3 regions of the Nissabacter archeti genome follow, and region 3 is predicted to be linked to each of the others. Evidence: predicted binding sites of a transcription regulator. Region 3 holds the regulator's gene; each other region holds the start of a gene.
The links. Region 3 encodes PhoB, which activates phosphate uptake and scavenging genes when phosphate is short. Its sites were predicted from a motif close to CTGTCATAAAACTGNCNNAT; they were not measured.
Positions count from the first base shown of each region.

Region 1: the regulator PhoB is predicted to act here: its motif matches at 2,770-2,789, upstream of JK232_RS19795 (MIP/aquaporin family protein).
Region 2: the regulator PhoB is predicted to act here: its motif matches at 2,767-2,786, upstream of uvrB (excinuclease ABC subunit UvrB).

Region 1 covers NZ_JAERKB010000016.1:33,828-39,052, forward strand. The annotation lists gene hslU (HslU--HslV peptidase ATPase subunit) at 1-465, shown strand, start outside; gene JK232_RS19780 (1,4-dihydroxy-2-naphthoate polyprenyltransferase) at 551-1,474, shown strand; gene rraA (ribonuclease E activity regulator RraA) at 1,575-2,060, shown strand; gene zapB (septal ring assembly protein ZapB) at 2,164-2,403, opposite strand; gene JK232_RS19795 (MIP/aquaporin family protein) at 2,950-3,801, shown strand; gene glpK (glycerol kinase GlpK) at 3,841-5,225, shown strand, end outside.
Region 2 covers NZ_JAERKB010000008.1:29,771-34,995, forward strand. The annotation lists gene bioC (malonyl-ACP O-methyltransferase BioC) at 1-436, shown strand, start outside; gene bioD (dethiobiotin synthase) at 429-1,115, shown strand; gene JK232_RS11865 (ATP-binding cassette domain-containing protein) at 1,096-1,803, opposite strand; gene uvrB (excinuclease ABC subunit UvrB) at 3,008-5,014, shown strand; gene JK232_RS11875 (VF530 family protein) at 5,078-5,225, shown strand, end outside.
Region 3 covers NZ_JAERKB010000003.1:102,313-107,537, reverse strand. The annotation lists gene JK232_RS04905 (PstS family phosphate ABC transporter substrate-binding protein) at 1-871, opposite strand, end outside; gene phoR (phosphate regulon sensor histidine kinase PhoR) at 909-2,225, opposite strand; gene phoB (phosphate response regulator transcription factor PhoB) at 2,247-2,936, opposite strand; gene sbcD (exonuclease subunit SbcD) at 3,211-4,446, shown strand; gene JK232_RS04885 (AAA family ATPase) at 4,443-5,225, shown strand, end outside.

The sequences.
Region 1 (5,225 bases), on a different contig from region 3:
GTTTCTACCAAGCACGGCATGGTGAAAACTGACCACATCCTGTTCATCGCGTCCGGTGCCTTCCAGACGGCGAGCCCGGCTGACCTGATCCCGGAATTGCAGGGCCGCCTGCCAATCCGTGTGGAACTTCAGGCGCTGTCGACCAGCGATTTCGAACGCATCCTGACCGAGCCAAGTGCCTCGCTGACTGAGCAGTATAAAGCGCTGATGGCGACAGAAGGCGTGACGGTCTCCTTTACCGAAGACGGCATCCGCCGTATCGCAGAAGCAGCCTGGCAGGTGAACGAAACCACCGAAAACATCGGTGCCCGCCGCCTGCACACCGTGCTTGAGCGTCTGATGGAAGACATCTCTTATGACGCCAGCGAGAAAAGCGGTGAAACGTTCGCAATTGATGCGGACTACGTCGGGAAACACCTGGATCAGCTGGTGGCCGATGAAGATTTGAGCCGTTTTATCCTGTAATTCGCGTCCATAATCCCATACTATTTGCAGGGAGGCTTCGGCCTCCCTGTTTTTTTATGGCATTCCCCCCGGACAAAAGCGAATCATGAGCGAACAATGTTATACCTCGCCAGGCCGTGCCTGGCTGGAAAGCCTGCGGCCGCGCACCCTGCCGCTGGCTTTCGCCTCTATCGTGGCAGGCTCGGCGATAGCCGCCTGGCACCACAGTTTCCACCCGGTTATTGCCCTGCTGGCACTGCTGACCGCCGGCCTGCTGCAAATTCTGTCCAATCTGGCGAATGATTACGGCGACGCGCTGAAAGGCAGTGATACGCCTGACCGCCTCGGGCCGCTGCGCGGTATGCAGAAAGGCGTGATCAGCGCCGCACAGATGAAACGGGCGCTGATCATTTCCGTGCTGCTGACGTTGCTGTCCGGCATCGGGCTTATCGCCGTGGCCTGTGACACCCCGCAGGATGTGCTGGGCTTTGTGCTGCTTGGCCTGCTGTCGATTGCCGCCGCCATCACCTATACCGTGGGGTCAAAACCTTATGGCTACCGCGGCCTGGGGGACATTTCCGTATTGACGTTTTTCGGCTGGATCAGCGTTGCCGGCACCTATTACCTGCAAACCCACCGGCTTGACGGCGTAGTGTTCCTGCCCGCGACCGCCTGTGGCCTGCTGGCGGCGGCCGTGCTCAACATCAACAACCTGCGGGACATCGACAGCGACAGCGCCAACGGCAAAAATACCCTGGCGGTACGGCTGGGCGCACGTAAAGGGCGCTACTATCACGCCATGCTGCTGGCGGGCGCGGTGCTCTGTTTTACCCTGTTTGCGCTGTTGTACTTGCACAGCCCCTGGGGCTGGCTGTTTGTGCTGGCGCTGCCGGTGTTGCTGCGCCACGGGCGGTTTGTGGTACGGGAACAGCAAGCCTCGGCGATGCGGCCGATGCTGGAGCAGATGGTTAAAGCCGCGCTGTTAACCAACGTGTTGTTTGCGCTCGGTGTGGTGCTGAGCATCAGTTAATTCATTATGGCTGAAGGCAAAGTTAACAATTGATGATTTTGCCAACATCCGCCAGAAAGGGATATACTGGATATTCCTGCATCAACCAGACGTTAATCCTATGAAATACGATACTTCCGAACTGTGCGATATTTATCACGAAGAGGTGAACGTCGTTGAGCCTCTGTTCTCCAACTTTGGCGGGCGTACCTCATTTGGCGGACAGATCACTACCGTGAAATGTTTCGAAGATAACGGCCTGCTGTATGATCTGTTAGAAGAGAATGGCCGCGGCCGGGTGCTGCTGGTTGATGGTGGGGGGTCGGTGCGCCGGGCGTTAATCAATGCCGAGCTGGCGCGAATTGCCACGCAGAACGAGTGGGAAGGGCTGGTGGTTTACGGCGCGGTACGCCAGGTGGACGATCTGGCAGAGATGGACATCGGCATCCAGGCGATGGCCGCCATCCCGGCCGGGGCTGCCGGTGAAGGCATTGGCGAAAGTGATATCCGCGTCAATTTCGGCGGGGTGACGTTCTTCTCCGGCGATCATCTCTATGCAGACAACACCGGGATTATCCTGTCGGAAGATCCGCTCGACATCGAATAAGCCGCGTCCGGGGCAAGTTCGCCGGGCAACAAAAAGGCACTCTGCGGAGTGCCTTTTTCGTTCTGACTTTACACCCTTGCGGCGTGCGCCGGGTGCGAGGGAATCAGACCTCTTCCATTTTTCCCAGCAGGGCACGCAGACGATCCTGCCATACGTGCTGCTCTTGTTTCAGCTGCTCATTCTCACGCACCAGCATTTCGTGGTGGCTGCCGGCATTCTGAACTTCCTGAGAGAGCGTGTTGTTCTTCTCTTTCAGTTCTTCAATTTCCATTTGCAACAGGGTGATGGTGTCAATCGCCTGCTGAACTTTCGCTTCTAATCTCTCAAAAACTTCAAATGACATTCTTAATTCCTCTTATGTGCGTAAGGCGTACAGCTTGTTGTGTCGTCCGCTCCAGGGGAGGCAGAGGCAGCAAAACGGCTTAGTTTTGAAAACAAGCGCCCTTTTCGAAACGCTGCGGCTGAATCAGCTCGGCGCGCCGCTTGAACAAATCCGGTTGTATTTAATAAAGTCGATTGTATGTAGCCTGTCTGCCGCTGTCTAGCCACATCCCGGCGTTAACCGGGCTGAGTGCGCCATTTTATTCCCCTCATTTGCCGGCCCGGCAAAAAAGCGTGAACCACCACGCGCAGGCGCCTGACGCGAAACGGTAAGATGACCGGTTTACAGATGCGCGATTAGCGTAAATTGGCGAGAAAATAACGCGTATTCGCTCATTTTTATGACAGACCACACACATTTTAAGTTCGCTATTTCTCGTTTTTGCTCGTTAACGATAAATTCACATTGTGTTCTCATTTCTAAAATGAGCAATTAAGTGAATTAACCTTTGTTACATCACAGCGACCAACAATAACTTATGAACCTTACCGTCTGTAGGACTTCACTATGAGCCAATTAACCAGCACTACCCTGAAAGGCCAATGCATCGCCGAATTCCTGGGAACTGGTCTTATCATTTTCTTCGGCGCCGGTTGTGTGGCGGCCATGAAACTGGCGGGTGCCAGCTTCGGACAGTGGGAAATCAGCGTCATCTGGGGCCTGGGCGTGGCCATGGCGGTGTACATGACCGCCGCCATTTCAGGTGCCCACCTCAACCCGGCAATCACCATCGCGTTATGGCTGTTCGCCTGCTTTGACGGCCGTAAAGTCGCCCCGTACATCCTGGCGCAGTTCGCCGGGGCCTTCTGTGCCGCCGCCCTGGTCTACGGCCTCTATTACAATCTGTTCTTTGTGTATGAACAAGGCCACAATATGGTCCGCGGCAGCGTGGAAAGCCTTGACCTGGCGGGAATTTTCTCGACATACCCTAACCCGCACATCTCGATTTTGCAGGCATTTATTGTGGAAACCGTTATCACCGCTATTCTGGTCTGCCTGATTATGGCCCTGACCGATGACGGCAACGGTGTGCCGCGCGGCCCACTGGCCCCGCTGCTGATTGGTTTGCTGATTGCGGTGATCGGGGGGTCTATGGGCCCGCTGACCGGCTTCGCCCTGAACCCGGCGCGTGACTTCGGCCCGAAACTGTTCGCCTTCCTGGCGGGCTGGGGCAAAGTCGCCTTTACCGGCGGGCTGAGCATCCCTTATTTCCTGGTGCCGATCTTTGGCCCACTGGTGGGGGCGTCCCTCGGTGCCTTTGGCTACCGCGCCCTGATTGGCCGCCATCTGCCGTGCGAAGTGTGCGAGACAGACGAGAAAGCCAAAGCAGCCCCTCAGCCTACACAGCGCAAAGCGTAAGCAATAACGCGTTCCCGGTTAACTTTTTGCAGGATGATTATGATGACGCCAGAAAAAAAATACATTGTCGCGCTTGATCAGGGCACAACCAGTTCCCGCGCGGTAGTTCTCGATCACGATGCCAACATTGTGGCGGTTTCCCAACGTGAATTTACCCAGATCTACCCGAAAGCGGGCTGGGTTGAGCATGACCCGATGGACATCTGGGCCTCCCAAAGCTCAACACTGGTGGAAGTGCTGGCACATGCTGACATCCGTTCTGACCAGATCGCCGCGCTCGGGATTACCAACCAGCGTGAAACCGCGATTGTCTGGGATAAAGAGAGCGGCAAACCCATCTATAACGCCATCGTCTGGCAGGACCCGCGCACCGCGGACTACTGCGAGAAACTGAAAAAAGAGGGGCTGGAAGAGTACATCCAGCACACGACCGGGCTGGTGATTAACCCCTATTTCTCCGGCACCAAGGTGAAATGGATCCTCGACCACGTGGAGGGCGCCCGTGAGCGCGCCAAGCGCGGCGAACTGCTGTTCGGTACCGTGGACACCTGGCTGGTGTGGAAAATGACGCAGGGCCGCGTGCACATCACCGACTACACCAACGCCTCACGCACCATGCTGTTCAACATCCATAAACTGGAATGGGATCAGCGGATGCTGGAGATCCTGGACATCCCGCGGGAGATGCTGCCGGAGGTGAAATCCTCGTCAGAAATTTACGGCCAGACCAACATCGGCGGGAAGGGCGGCACGCGTATTCCTATCGCGGGTATCGCCGGTGACCAGCAGGCGGCGCTGTACGGCCAGCTCTGCGTAGAACCCGGCATGGCGAAAAACACTTACGGCACCGGCTGCTTTATGCTGATGAACACCGGCACCGAAGCCGTGACCTCGACCCACGGCCTGTTGACCACCATCGCCTGCGGCCCGCGCGGCGAAGTGAACTATGCGCTGGAAGGGGCCGTGTTCATCGGCGGCGCGGCGATCCAGTGGCTGCGTGATGAGATGAAACTGATCAGCGACGCGGCGGACTCCGAGTATTTCGCCCTGAAGGTCAAAGACTCCAACGGCGTGTATATGGTGCCGGCCTTTACCGGCCTCGGTGCCCCCTACTGGGACCCGTATGCCCGCGGCGCACTTTTCGGCCTGACCCGTGGCGCAAACGCCAACCATATTATCCGCGCCACACTGGAATCGGTGGCGTACCAGACGCGTGACGTGCTGGAAGCGATGCAAAACGATGCCGGCACCCGCCTGCAAACGCTGCGCGTGGATGGCGGCGCGGTGTCTAATAACTTCCTGATGCAGTTCCAGTCTGACATTCTCGGCACCCGCGTGGAGCGCCCGGAAGTCCGTGAAGTGACGGCGCTCGGGGCGGCCTACCTGGCCGGCCTGGCGGTGGGCTTCTGGAAAGATCTGGACGA
Region 2 (5,225 bases), on a different contig from region 3:
GTTCAGCAGCCTGGTGGTGCAGTGGTGCGACGCGCTGCCCCAGGTGCTGGCGGAGCTGACCCGCGTCACCCGCCCCGGCGGGGTGATCATGTTCTCCACGCTGGCGGCCGGATCGCTGTCGGAGCTGGCGGAAGCCTGGCAGCAGATCGACGGGCATGGCCACGTAAACCGTTTCCTGACCAAAGAGCAGATCGCCGCGGCCTGTGCGCCCTACCGGCATGAGCTGGGCTTCGGCCATGAGCGGGAGCGGTTTGCCGATGTGCGGGCGCTGATGCGTTCGCTGAAAGGCATCGGCGCGACCCACCTGCATCAGGGGCGGGCGCCGGGGCTGACCGGCCGCCGCAGGCTGGACAGGCTGGAACAGGTGTTCCCGCGCCGGGATGGGCAATGCCCGCTGAGTTACCACGTGGCTTATGGAGTGATTTACCGTGATTAAACGCTATTTTGTCACCGGCACCGACACCGAGGTCGGCAAAACCGTGGCCAGCAGCGCCTTGTTGCAGGCTGCGGCGCGCGCCGGTTACCAGACCGCCGGTTACAAGCCGGTGGCGTCCGGCAGTGAGGAAACCGCCGACGGCCTGCGCAACAGTGACGCGCTGGCGTTGCAACAGCACAGCACGCTGGCCCTGCGTTATGAGGAGGTGAACCCGTACACCTTTGCGGAACCGACCTCGCCGCACATCGTCAGCCGGGACGAAGGGCGGCCGATTGACCCCATCGTGCTCTCTGCCGGGTTACGCGCCCTCGGGGCGCGGGCGGACTGGGTGCTGGTGGAAGGGGCGGGCGGCTGGTTCACCCCGCTGGGGGAGGCGTTCAGCTTTGCCGACTGGGTGGTACAGGAGCAATTGCCGGTGATTCTGGTGGTGGGGGTGAAGCTCGGCTGCATCAACCATGCGCTGCTCACCGCCGCCGCGGTACAGGCGGCCGGGCTGCCGCTGGCGGGCTGGGTCGCCAATGATGTGCAACCGCCGGGGCGGCGGCACGGTGAGTACCTCGCCACGCTGCAACGGCTGCTGCCCGCGCCGATGCTGGGCGAAATCCCTTATCTGGACGATCTCAGCCAGCCGCTCGGCGCGTACCTCGATCTGGCCCGCATCACATCAGATAATGGCTGATCAGCCGGTCATCCAGCTGATCCAGCGTGCCTTCCGCCACGTTGCGCCCGCGGTCCAGCAGGCAGAAGCGGTCAGCAACGCGGCGGATAAACGCTAACTGGTGCTCCACCAGCAGCACCGTGATGCCGAGGTCGCGGTTCAGGCGGTGGATCAGGTTGCCCATCTCCGCCACCCTGTCCGGCGGGCTGCCGTCGGTCGGCTCATCCAGGATCAGCAGTTCCGGCTCCGGCACCAGCGCCCGTGCGATCGCCAGCTGTTGTTGCTGGAACGGGCTTAACTCCCCAGCGCGGCGGCTGCCCATATCATGCAGCGCCGGGAACAGCTCAAACACCTGCGCCGGGATCCGGCGGTGCGGGTGCTGCGCCGCCATCATCGCCACATGCAGATTCTCCTCCACGCTCAACTGTGAAAAAATGGGCCGCCCCTGCGGCACATAGCTGATGCCGAGCGCCGCGCGGTTCTCCACCGGCTGTTGCAGCAGGTTTTGCGGCGGCCGGTCGCCGGTCTGCCAGGTCATTGAGCCGCTCCTGACCGGCAGGTGCCCCATGATGCAGTTCACCAGCGTTGTTTTGCCGACCCCCGCCCGCCCCAGCAAACAGGTGCATTCGCCGCGCGGCAACTCCAGATTAACGTCCCATAAGGTGTGGGTCGGTCCATAGAACTGGTTGACTGCTTTTACGCTTAACATCAGGCACTCTCCCGATACGCGATGGTTCATGGTGTGGTTGCCCCGGCCGACGAGCCGCCGGGGCAGTGCAGAGACAGCACCTGCGGCGTGCACGATGCCCGTTAACGCAGCGGGCGGGCGGGCCAGGCTGCGGCAGGACAAGGCCCGCTGATTGACGCCATCGCCAGCAGATTCTGCGGCCGGTATGCGGGATGGCACCCAGGCAAAAGCGCAGGTAAACGGTGTTACGGCAGTGATTAATCATGAAAAATGTTGGCCGGCCGGGACAAAACAAGTCGCCTGCGCACGCTTTCAGTGAAATCCCGCCGCGCCCTGAAACAGGGAAAAACTGCCCGCGCCGTTACCATTAAGCAATCCGCAGGCCAACTTACCATGGGCAGGAAAAAAGAATAACGTTACACGGTTGTTAACGGTTTGCGACTAAAAAAACATCCCCTGACCGGTAAGCGCAGTTAACCATTAGCGTGCCGGGGGAGGCGGGTCTGCACCTTGCCGGTGCCTGCGGGGTGATGCTGGTGCACTCTTAACCGGTGCCATAGTGGCTGACCTCACCGCCTGGGCTAAAAACGGCGTTCTGCGGTTTGGCAAGAGGGCGCATTAGTCTTTATCAGCATAAATAGCCAGGCAAACCGGGATAAAATTAACTAAAAAAAGCCCATTAATCCTCATCGGGCCGGTAAAGCGCCTTTTTTGCCAACTCCCGCCGCACATGGCGCTGTGTGAGTTATCCACTATTCCTGTGGATAACCTTGTGCATGAGCGTGCGAAAAGTGGCTGTAAGCAAGGCGGGGCGCGGCTTGCGCCCAGATTGGCGCGAAAGCCCGCTTTTTACAAAAGTGCTTTTTTATCAGTAAATTAGTAAAAAACAAGTCAGAAAAAAAAGGGGGTGATGATTTTGTTGCGAGGTTGTCTCATTTTTCTCACCAGGTTAATTTGCGACGCGTTCTGGGGATAAAAGTCAACCTGTGATAAAAATATCATTTTTTGGTCATGTAATGCCGGGCTGCCCAAAGGCAGAAAGGCGTTGCACAACCAACGTGCCGAAAAAGCGTACTTGAACCTGGAATTATATCCAGTAGAATAGGGCTGGCAAAAATCGCTCCGGCTTCCATACTTAGTAGCCGTGTAACCCCTTTCCGCGTCGCGGGCTGGGTCAGGTTTTCTCGCGGCGGCCAGCCGCGTCTCTCCAACAGGTAGCCTATCAATGAGTAAAGTGTTCAAACTGCGTTCCGATTTCAAGCCGTCCGGGGATCAGCCCGAGGCGATCCGCCGTCTGGAAGAGGGGCTGGAGAACGGGCTGGCGCACCAGACACTGCTGGGGGTGACCGGCTCCGGCAAAACCTTTACCGTGGCCAACGTCATCGCTGACCTCAACCGGCCGACCATGGTGCTGGCACCCAACAAGACGCTGGCGGCCCAGCTGTATGGCGAGATGAAGGAGTTCTTCCCGGAGAACGCCGTGGAGTATTTCGTCTCCTACTACGACTACTACCAGCCGGAAGCCTACGTGCCCAGCTCCGACACCTTCATCGAGAAAGATGCGGCGGTGAACGAGCACATCGAACAGATGCGCCTTTCCGCCACCAAGGCGCTGCTGGAGCGGCGTGATGTGGTGGTGGTGGCCTCCGTCTCCGCCATTTACGGCCTGGGTGACCCGGACGCTTACCTGAAAATGATGCTGCACCTGACGCGCGGCATGTTAATCGACCAGCGCTCGATCCTGCGCCGTCTGGCGGAGCTGCAATACGCCCGCAACGACCAGGCGTTCCAGCGCGGCACCTTCCGCGTGCGCGGCGAGGTGATCGACATCTTCCCGGCGGAGTCAGACGATCTGGCGCTGCGGGTGGAGCTGTTTGATGAGGAAGTGGAGCGGCTGTCACTGTTTGACCCGCTCACCGGCCACCTGGAGCAGGATGTGCAGCGCTTCACCATCTACCCGAAAACCCACTACGTCACGCCGCGCGAGCGCATCCTTGAGGCGATGGAGGGCATCAAGCTGGAGCTGGCCGACCGCCGCAAATCGCTGCTGGAGAACAACAAACTGCTCGAGGAGCAGCGCATCACCCAGCGTACCCAGTTTGACCTGGAAATGATGAACGAGCTGGGCTACTGCTCCGGCATCGAGAACTATTCGCGCTACCTCTCCGGCCGTGCGCCGGGCGAGGCCCCGCCGACGCTGTTTGACTATTTGCCGGCGGACGGCCTGCTGGTGATTGACGAATCCCACGTCACCATCCCGCAGATTGGCGGCATGTACCGCGGCGACCGCGCACGCAAAGAGACGCTGGTGGAGTACGGCTTCCGGTTGCCGTCCGCGCTGGACAACCGGCCGATGCGCTTTGAGGAGTTCGAGGCGCTGGCCCCGCAGACCATTTACGTCTCCGCCACGCCGGGCAACTATGAGCTGGAGAAATCGGGCGGCGAGGTGATTGACCAGGTGGTGCGGCCGACCGGCCTGCTTGACCCGCTGATCGAAGTGCGCCCGGTAGGCACCCAGGTGGATGACCTGCTGTCGGAAATCCGCAAACGCGTGGCGATCAACGAGCGGGTGCTGGTCACCACGCTGACCAAGCGTATGGCCGAGGATCTCACCGAATACCTGGAGGAGCACGGCGAGCGGGTGCGTTACCTGCACTCAGACATCGACACCGTGGAGCGCGTCGAGATTATCCGCGACCTGCGGCTGGGCGAGTTTGATGTGCTGGTGGGCATCAACCTGTTGCGTGAGGGGCTGGACATGCCGGAGGTGTCGCTGGTGGCGATCCTGGACGCGGACAAAGAGGGCTTCCTGCGCTCTGAGCGCTCGCTGATCCAGACCATCGGCCGTGCGGCGCGTAACCTCAACGGCAAGGCGATCCTCTACGGGGACAAGATCACCAACTCGATGGCGCGTGCCATTGAAGAGACGGAGCGCCGCCGCGCCAAACAGCAGGCGTACAACGAGGAGCACGGCATCACGCCGCAGGGCCTCAACAAACGCATTGCCGACATCCTGCAACTTGGCCAGCCGACCTCGCGCACCAAGCAGAGCAAACGCGCGGCCGAAGCCAAAGCGACTTACGAGGCGCTGTCGCCGAAGGCGCTGGACAACAAAATCCGCGAGCTGGAAGCGAAAATGTATGTCCATGCGCAGAACCTGGAGTTCGAGGAAGCGGCCAGCGTGCGTGATGAGATCCATCAGTTGCGCGAGCAGTTCATCGCTGCCTCCTGATGGTTTGCCGGGGCGCACAAACCTGTTAAGGTGTGCGCCCCCGATTTCAGAGGCGACACGGCGATGACGCAAAACAAGGCTTCCCACACCCCGAAAGATCCCCTGCACGGCATCACGCTGGAGCAATTGCTGACGGCGCTGGTGGCGCACTACGGCTGGCCGGGCCTCGCCCAACGCATCAGCATCAACTGCTTCAAAAGCGACCCCAGCA
Region 3 (5,225 bases):
AGGCGGCTGTCAGCGGTTCCAAAGGCTGGCCCGGCGCTTTATTGACGTAGATATAGAGGAAACGGGTCAACGGGTAGTGGCCGTTGCGCACATTATCCGCGGTGGGCTGGATAAAGTGTTGGCCATCCTCGGCCAGCGGCAGCGCTTTCACCCCGCTGGTGTGGAAGCCGATACTGGCATAGCCGATGCTGTTCAGCGTACCGGCCACCGCCTGTGCCACCGAGGAGGAGCCGGGCAACTCATTGACCTGCGGCAGGAAATCCCCGCCGCACAGCGCCCGTAATTTGAAATAGCCATAGGTGCCGGACGCCGAGTTACGGCCATAACGTGCAAAGGGGCGGTTGGCCCAGCTGCCGCCGAGGCCGACATCCCCCCAGCGGCGTAGCTGCCCTGTCTCACCGCAGCGCTGCGTCATGGAGAAAATGGCGTCCAGCTGGTCCCAGGTCAGGCCGGTCAACGGGTTATCCTGATTGACCAGCACCACCAGCGCATCCACGGCCACCGGCACTGCCAGCGGCGAATAACCGTAACGCTGGCGGAAGGAGGCGATCTCTGCATTTTTCATCGGGCGGCTCATCGGCCCCAGCTGGGCCGCCCCGGCAGCCAGCGCGGTGGGTGCCGTTGAGGAACCGGCCGCCTGAATCTGTAAATTCACCCCTGGGAAACGGCGCGAGAAGCCCTCGCCCCACAACGCCATCAGGGTCGCCAGCGTGTCAGACCCGACGCTGGAGAGGTTACCGGAAAGCATCCGGTTGGCGGGAGGCGCAGCAGGGCCGGAAGCCGGGGAAGCAGCGGACACCGGCAAACAGGAAAATGCGACCGGCAGCAAAAACAGGAGGCAGGCCAGGGCCTGCCGGCAATGCCGTGAAATCATGGGTTGTGTGGCTCAAGGGGGCTGAAGCGGGTAATTATGTCTGTGTCGCGCCCTGAGTCAATGCATCCGGCACAATCAGCCGTTTTGGCAGGGTAAACATAAAGCGGGTGCCTTCGCCCGGTTCGCTCAGCACTTCCAGCCGGGCGTCGTGGTGGTTAAGCGCATGTTTGACGATGGCCAGCCCCAGCCCGCTGCCGCCGGTCTGGCGCGAACGCGCCTTATCGACCCGGTAGAACCGCTCCGTCAGGCGCGGCAGGTGCTCAGCGGCGATGCCCGGCCCGTTATCACTGACCAAGAATTGCGCGCCCTGCGCGGTACGCTGCCAGGAGACCTCAATGCGTGTGCCGGGCGGGGTATGGTTCACGGCGTTATACACCAGGTTAGAGACGGCGCTGCGCAACTGATCCTCATTGCCGAACACCTTCAGCGCCTCATTGATGCGGAATTCGATCTGGTGCTGGTTATTGCTCAACGCCTGCGCCTCAGGCTGCAACATGCGCAGCATCCGCGGGATGTCCACCCGCTCCTGCATGTCCGGCGGCGGCGCGGCCTCGATTTTTGACAGCGTCAGCAACTGCTGCACCAGCCCGTCCATGCGGCGGGTCTGTGCCTGCATGGTATGCAGCGCTTTGCTGCGCAGTGGTTCCTCGAGCGTCTCCTCGCCCATCATCTCCAGGTAGCCCTGCAACACCGTCAACGGCGTGCGCAGCTCATGGCTGACGTTGGCGAAGAAGTTGCGCCGCGCGCCTTCCAGCTGGCGCATCTGGGTCACGTCACGTGCCACCATCAGCAACTGCCCTTCAGAGTAGGGCATCGCGCGGAATTCCACATGGTGGCCGTTGTTCAGCACCAGCGTCAGCGGGCGGGTAAAGGTTTCGCCTTGCAGGTAGCGGGTAAACTCCGGGTAGCGCAGCAGGTTAAGGATGTTCTGGCCATTATCTTCCGGCCAGCGCAGCCCCAGCAGTTGCTGGGCCAGGCCGTTGCACCAGAAAATCATGCCCTCTTCCGTGGTCAGCACCACCGCATCGGGCAGGGATTCCGCCCCGCTGCGAAAACGCTTGATCAGCAGCGCCAGCTCACGCCGCCGCCGCCGGTTACGCAGCTGCATCTGGTAAAGGCCGTAGAAGACAGGCTCCCAGCTCCAGCGGCCGGTGGGCGGCGTCATGCTGCGGTCGAGCCATAACCAGTAAGAGAGCCGGAGCTGGTTATAGTAGTTCCAGCCCAACGCGCTCAGTACGCTGGCCAGCAGCCACCAGGCGAGGCCGCCGAACAGCAGCCCCAGCAGCAGGCCGGGCAGGCAGAACAACACCAGCTCCAGCGCCAGCCCCTTCCAGGATAGACGTTCCAGCACGTTATGGTCTCCGCCGCGACATCAGTAGCGCGTTGAGAATCGGTAACCCGTCCCGCGGACGGTCTGCACCATGCGATCGTGGCCGCTGCTCTCCAGCGCCTTGCGCAGGCGGCGGATGTGCACGTCCACTGTCCGGTCTTCTACATAGACGTTAGTGCCCCAGACGTGGTTCAGCAGTTGCTCACGGCTGTACACCCGCTCTGAATGGGTCATAAAGAAGTGCAGCAGCCGGAACTCGGTCGGGCCCATCTCCAGCGGGGATTCATTCGCCATCACCCGGTGTGAGGAAGGGTCGAGGCTCAGCCCCTGCATCTCAATCATCTCTTCCAGCGCCATCGGCGAGATGCGCCGCATTACCGCTTTGATGCGCGCCACCAGCTCCTTGGGTGAGAAGGGTTTGGTGATGTAATCATCCGCGCCCACTTCCAGCCCGCGAACCCGGTCTTCCTCTTCGCCGCGCGCGGTCAGCATCATCACCGGGATGTCACGTGTCATCGCTTCACGCTTCATGTGCTTGATAAATTGCAACCCGGTACCGCCCGGCAACATCCAGTCGAGCAATACCAAATCGGGAAAAGGTTCCGCCAGCCGGTTCAGCGCGGTGTCAAAATCCTCGGCTTCCAACGGCTGGTAACCATTCTGTTCCAGAACAAAACAGACCATCTCCCGAATCGGGGCTTCATCCTCAACCACCAAAATACGTCTTGCCATCGTCAATCCTGCCAATAGGTTAGCGATCACGTTTGTGTGCGGCCGCCATTATGCGTCAGTTTTATGACACATTTATGAATAAGTCTAGCGCGTCCATTCAGCACGGGAATTGGTCATACCTTACTGCTAATTGTAGCCGGACAGGCGATAAAATGACGGAGTTGGAAAGCATCTCGCAAACCGTAACGGGTTTCCCCCACGACATCACGGCGCGACGGCGTTTATAATCAGCCTCCTCCGCCCTCCGGGGCAGGCAATACAAAGCGAGAGTGTTATGCGCCTGATTCATACATCTGACTGGCATCTTGGCCAGGTCTTTTTCACCAAGAGCCGCGCAGCGGAGCACCAGGCGTTCCTGACCTGGCTGATTGAACAGGTTGAAGCCCATCAGGTGGATGCAGTGGTGGTCGCCGGGGATATCTTTGATACCGGCGCGCCGCCGAGCTACGCCCGCCAGCTCTATAACCGCTTTGTGGTGGCGTTGCAGCGTACCCGCTGCCAGTTGATTGTGCTGGGCGGTAACCATGACTCCGTCGCCACGCTGAACGAGTCGCGGGAGTTGCTCTCCTGCCTGAATACCACGGTCATCGCCAATGTGAAGGCCGACAACCGCCCCCAGCTCTGTGTGCTGAACCGGCACGACGGCACCCCCGGCGCGCTGTTGTGCGCCATCCCGTTCCTGCGCCCGCGCGACCTGCTCCTGAGCCGCGCCGGCCAGTCCGGCAGCGAAAAACAGCTCGCCCTGCAGGAGGCGATCGCCGCCCATTACCAGAGCCTGCATCAGGCTGCACTGGCCAAACGGGACGAACTGGGCCTGCCGCTGCCGATCATCGCTACCGGGCACCTGACTACTGTGGGCGTCTCCACCTCGGATTCGGTGCGTGACATCTATATCGGCACGCTGGACGCCTTCCCCGCGCAGGCGTTCCCGCCGGCGGATTACATCGCCCTCGGCCATATCCACCGCGCCCAGTGCGTGGCAAAAAGCCACCATATCCGCTACAGCGGGTCACCGATTCCGCTCAGCTTTGACGAAGCCAACAACACCAAAAGCGTCTATTTGCTGGAGTTTGACGGCGCAACGCTCGCCTCCGTGGAGACCCTGCCGGTGCCGGTTCACCAGCCGATGGCGATCGTCAAAGGCTCGCTGGCGGAGATTGAACAGCAGCTGCACGCCTTCCGTGACGCCGACCCGGCGCGCCCGGTATGGCTGGACATTGAAGTTGCCACCCAGGACTACCTGAGTGACATCCAGCGCCGCATCCAGCAACTGACCGACCCGCTGCCGGTGGAAGTGGTGCTGCTGCGCCGCAACAAAGCCCAACGGCAGAGCGCCCTGGCCCAGCAGGCCAAAGAGACGCTGACGGAGCTCTCCGTTACCGAGGTGTTTGACCGGCGCATGGCGCTGGAAGCGGACGCAGACAGCGAACACTGCGAGCGGATGCGAAAGATGTTCCGCAATGTGGTGGAAGAGGTGCGTGAAGCCAATGAAGGAATGCCATCCGCATGAAAATTCTGAGCCTCCGGCTGAAAAACCTTAACTCGCTGCAAGGCGAATGGAAAATCGACTTCACCCAGGAGCCGTTCGCCAGCAACGGCCTGTTTGCCATTACCGGCCCCACCGGCGCCGGGAAAACCACCCTGCTCGATGCCATCTGCCTGGCGCTCTACCACCAGACGCCGCGCCTCACGGTGACCCCGAGCCACAATGAGCTGATGACCCGCCACACCGCCGAATCCCTGGCGGAGGTGGAATTTGAGGTCAAAGGCGTGGCTTACCGCGCTTTCTGGAGCCAGCGCCGCGCCAAAAATGCGCCGGACGGCAATCTGCAGGCCCCGAAAGTGGAGCTGGCACGGGTGGCGGACGGCAAAATCCTGGCTGACAAAGTGCGTGACAAGCTGGAATCGGTGGCGCAGATCACCGGGCTGGATTTCGGCCGGTTTACCAAATCGATGATGCTGTCGCAGGGGCAGTTCGCCGCCTTCCTGAATGCTGATGCCAACGACCGCGCAGAACTGCTGGAGGAGCTGACCGGCACGGAGATTTATGGCCAGCTCTCTGAGCGGGTATTTGAGCAGCACAAACAGGCGCGCAGCGATCTGGATGCGCTGCACCACCGCGCCGCCGGTATCGAACTGCTGACCGACGAACAGCAGCAGCAGCTCGCCGGCCAGCTGGCGGCGCTGGTGGAACAGGAGGCGCAACAGGCGCAACAGGCCGCCGGATTGCAACGCGGGATCGCGTGGATCAACCAGGATCAGGCGCACCGGCAGGCACTGGCGCACGCC